DNA from 2 places in the Pseudomonas sp. EA_35y_Pfl2_R111 genome. Region 1 is predicted to be linked to the other one. Evidence: predicted binding sites of a transcription regulator. Region 1 holds the regulator's gene; the other holds the start of a gene.
What was found. The regulator sigma-54, encoded in region 1, starts transcription at its own class of promoters, with help from an activator protein. The targets are predictions, from matches to a motif close to ANTGGCATNNANNTTGCTNT.
Positions count from the first base shown of each region.

Region 2: the regulator sigma-54 is predicted to act here: its motif matches at 1,261-1,280, upstream of glnA (glutamate--ammonia ligase).

Region 1 is NZ_CAXAOM010000004.1:180,800-183,200, forward strand. It holds gene AACY25_RS16330 (RNA polymerase factor sigma-54) at 182-1,696, opposite strand; gene lptB (LPS export ABC transporter ATP-binding protein) at 1,835-2,401, opposite strand, start outside.
Region 2 is NZ_CAXAOM010000003.1:270,480-272,880, forward strand. It holds gene glnA (glutamate--ammonia ligase) at 1-1,168, opposite strand, end outside; gene thiI (tRNA uracil 4-sulfurtransferase ThiI) at 1,495-2,401, shown strand, end outside.

The DNA of each region.
Region 1 (2,401 bases):
TTGTTGCCGTGTGTAAGAGGCAGGCGAGAGGCCTGCCGCCGGAACACTGTGGCGTGGAAGACTCTGGTAGAACGAGCCTGGCACGTTCGCTGATTGCATGCTGACAGTATGGCCGCATATGCGAAAAGGCGAGACCTGGGCAGATTCTGTACGGGTTGTCGTCTTCCTTCTTCGTGCCGCCTTAGATCAATCGTTTGCGCTCACTGGATGGCGCTATTCCGAGGGATTCACGGTACTTGGCGACCGTGCGGCGAGCGACTTGAATGCCCTGTGCTTCCAGTAAACCAGCGATCTTGCTGTCACTCAACGGCTTTTTCGCATTTTCCGCAGCGACCAGTTTTTTGATGATGGCGCGGATCGCGGTGGACGAGCACTCACCACCTTCGGACGTGCTGACGTGGCTGGAGAAGAAGTATTTCAGCTCGTAAATACCGCGCGGGGTGTGCATGAATTTCTGCGTGGTCACCCGCGAAATAGTCGATTCATGCATGCCTACAGCTTCGGCAATGTCGTGCAGCACTAGGGGTTTCATGGCCTCGTCGCCATAATCGAGGAAGCCGCGCTGATGTTCGACGATCTGCGTGGCAACCTTCATTAAGGTTTCGTTGCGGCTTTGCAGGCTCTTAATGAACCAGCGTGCTTCTTGCAGCTGGTTGCGCATAAAGGTGTTGTCGGCGCTGGAGTCGGCGCGCTTCACAAAACCGGCGTATTGCGCGTTGACGCGCAGGCGCGGCATGGCTTCCTGGTTGAGTTCCACCAGCCAGCGCTCGTTGTGCTTGCGCACGATCACGTCGGGTACCACGTATTCCGGCTCGCTGGACTCGATCTGCGAGCCAGGGCGCGGGTTGAGGCTCTGAATCAGGTCGATAACCTGGCGCAGCTCGTCTTCCTTGAGCTTCATGCGGCGCATCAGCTGGCTGTAGTCGCGGCTGCCGAGCAAGTCGAGATAGTCACTGGCCAGGCGCTGGGCTTCGCTCAACCACGGGGTTTTTGCCGGCAGCTGACGCAGTTGCAGAAGCAGGCATTCACCCAAGTTGCGCGCGGCGATACCGGTTGGCTCGAATTGCTGGATGCGGTGCAGCACGGCTTCGACTTCGTCGAGCTCGATGTCCAGTTCCGGGTCGAAGGCTTCGACCACTTCTTCCAGAGTTTCCTCCAGGTAGCCCTGCTGGTTGATGCAGTCGATCAAGGTGACTGCAATCAGGCGGTCCTTGTCCGACATCGGTGCCAGATTGAGCTGCCACAGCAGGTGGCTTTGCAGGCTCTCGCCGCTCGAGGTGCGGGTGGTGAAATCCCACTCGTCGTCATCGTTAGTGCTGCTCGGCAGGCTGCTGGCGCTGGTCTGGTAGATGTCTTCCCAGGCGGTGTCGACGGGCAGCTCGTTAGGAATACGCTCGCCCCAATCACCTTCTTCCAGGTTGTCCACAGTCTGCGTGGCTTCCTGGTAGTTGGTTTCCTGATAGGGCGCTTCGGGCTGTTCGCTGGGGCTGGCACTTTCTGCGCCATCGGCCATAGGGTCCGAATTGTCGAAATCATCGCCATCCTCCTGGCGTTCGAGCATCGGGTTGGACTCCAAGGCCTCCTGGATCTCTTGTTGCAGATCCAGGGTAGACAGTTGGAGCAGGCGGATGGCCTGTTGCAGCTGCGGTGTCATCGTCAGCTGCTGGCCCATTCTCAGGACTAGCGATGGTTTCATTGCAGACCTTATTTACCGGCGTCTGTGCGCAATCCACTACAGGGCGTTTTCAAAAAGCGCCACTAGGAAGCAAATTATATGCCTGACTTTTAGGGTTTTGCCTAGCCTTGGCTGCAGTCGGCTTGAGAAAAGCTGTAGCTACAGCCTGAATTCATGCCCCAGGTAAACTTCTTTCACTGTCTGGTTGGCCAGAATGGTCTCGGCATCACCTTCGGCGATCAATTGGCCATCGCTGACGATATAGGCGGTTTCGCAGATATCCAGGGTCTCGCGCACGTTGTGGTCGGTGATCAACACACCGATGCCCTTGGCCTTGAGGTGGTGGATGATCTGCTTGATGTCGCCCACGGAAATTGGGTCAACGCCGGCGAACGGTTCGTCTAGCAGGATGAACTTGGGGTTGGTCGCCAGGGCACGGGCAATTTCCACGCGGCGGCGCTCACCGCCTGACAGGCTCATGCCGAGGTTGTCGCGGATATGGCTGATATGGAATTCCTGCAACAGCCCCTCAAGCTCCTTGCGGCGTGCGGCGCCATCGAGGTCCTTGCGGGTTTCCAGGATGGCCATGATGTTGTCGGCCACGCTGAGCTTGCGAAAAATCGAGGCTTCCTGTGGCAGGTAGCCGATGCCAGCGCGAGCACGACCATGCATGGGCTGGTGGCTGACATCGAGGTCGTCGATCATCACGCGGCCCTGATCTGCCTG
Region 2 (2,401 bases), on a different contig from region 1:
CGCCAGGGTGGATCTTGTTCTGGATACCGTCCAGGCCGGCCATCAGCAGAGCAGCGAAGGCCAGGTATGGGTTGGCAGCCGGATCCGGGAAGCGTGCTTCGATACGGCGGGCTTTCGGGCTGGATACGTAAGGAATACGGATCGAAGCCGAACGGTTACGCGCCGAGTAGGCCAGCATTACTGGAGCTTCGAAACCTGGGACCAGACGCTTGTAGGAGTTGGTCGACGGGTTGGTGAAGCCGTTCAGCGCTTTACCGTGCTTGATGATGCCGCCGATGAAGTACAGGGCGGTGTCGGACAGGCCGGCATAGCCTTCGCCAGCGAAGGTGTTCTTGCCATCTTTGGCGATGGACAAGTGCACGTGCATACCCGAACCGTTGTCGCCGTACAGCGGCTTCGGCATAAAGGTCGCGGTTTTGCCGTAGGCATCAGCCACGTTGTGTACGCAGTACTTCAGGGTCTGAACTTCGTCAGCCTTGGCGACCAGGGTGTTGAACTTCACGCCGATTTCGTTTTGGCCGGCAGTCGCCACTTCGTGGTGGTGAACTTCGATGACCAGGCCCATTTCTTCCATGGCATTACACATGGCGGTACGGATTTCGTGGTCGTGGTCGCACGGCGGAACTGGGAAGTAACCACCTTTAACGGCTGGGCGATGGCCCTTGTTGCCGCCTTCGACGTCCTGGTCGGTCATCCAGGAGCCTTGTTCGGAGTAGATCTTGAACATGGAACCGGAGATGTCGGACTTGAACTTCACTTCGTCGAAGATAAAGAATTCAGGCTCTGGACCGACGAATACGGTGTCACCGATACCGGTGGTTTTCAGGAATTCTTCAGCGCGCTTAGCGATCGAGCGCGGGTCGCGGTCATAGCCCTGCATGGTGCTTGGCTCAACGATGTCGCAAACCAGGATCAGCGTCGGCTCTTCGGTGAACGGGTCCAGGACGGCGGTTTCGTCAACCGGCATCAGGATCATGTCGGAGGCTTCGATGCCTTTCCAGCCATGGATGGAGGAGCCGTCGAACATTTTGCCGTGCTCGAAGAATTCGTCGTCCAGGGCGTCACGGGCCGGCATGGTCACGTGGTGCTGTTTGCCCTTGGTGTCGGTGAAGCGCAGGTCAACCCACTTCACGTCGTGTTCTTTAATAAGTTGAATCGACTTCGACATGCTGTCCTCCAGGTGGATAAGGCTCAAATCGTGAGCCCGCAATAGTACGGTAAGGCCGCGGCATACTCTGCCAGGGCATCCTGCCTCACAAGGGAGCAATTTGCATGCCAGTGCACAGGAATGGGTGTAAGCGCTGAAACTCAGGGTTGGCGGGGGCTGCATGGCGCTGCCCGATAAATATTTGCACCGTTATGGGTCGCCATATTTGCGGCGCGCTCTTTAATGGTGCGCGTTTTAGGCGTTTGAGGATTTTTGATCAAAGCGTGAGCAATTTCCGCTATAATCCGCGCCCCTGTTTTTTCGCGGCCTCGGCACCCCCTGTTTTCATGAAACTGATCGTTAAAGTCTTCCCGGAAATCACTATTAAGAGTCGGCCAGTGCGTAAGCACTTTATCCGGCAGCTGGCGAAGAATATTCGCTCGGTTTTGCGTGAATTCGACCCGCAGCTGCAGGTCAGCGGTGTGTGGGACAACCTGGAAGTCGAAACCCAGATCAGTGAGCCGAAAACCCTGCAGGCGATGATCGAGCGCCTGAGCTGCACGCCAGGCATCACCCATTTCCTGCAGGTTGATGAATACCCGCTGGGTGATTTCGACGACGTGCTGGAAAAGTGCAAGTTGCACTTCGCCGATCAGCTGCCGGGTAAAATCTTCGCCGTACGCTGCAAGCGCGCCGGTAAGCACGCATTCAGCTCTATGGATGTCGAGCGCTATGTCGGTAGTCAGCTACGGCAGCAGTGCGGCGCGGCCGGCATCTCGCTGAAAGATCCGGACGTTGTTGTGCGCATGGAAATCCGCGACCAGCGCCTGTTCGTTATTCACCATCAGCACGAAGGCCTAGGCGGTTACCCGCTGGGCTCGCTGGAACAAACCCTGGTGCTGATGAGTGGCGGTTTCGATTCCACCGTCGCCGCCTATCAAATGATGCGTCGCGGCCTGATCACTCACTTCTGCTTCTTTAATCTCGGCGGCCGTGCCCATGAGCTGGGGGTGATGGAAGTGGCGCATTACCTCTGGCAGAAGTACGGCAGCTCGCAGCGCGTACTGTTTATCAGCGTGCCGTTTGAGGAAGTACTGGGTGAGATTCTCGGCAAGGTCGACAACAGCCACATGGGCGTTATCCTCAAACGCATGATGCTGCGCGCGTCCACGCGTATGGCCGAACGCCTGCAGATTGATGCGCTGGTGACCGGTGAGGCGATTTCCCAGGTGTCGAGCCAGACCCTGCCGAACC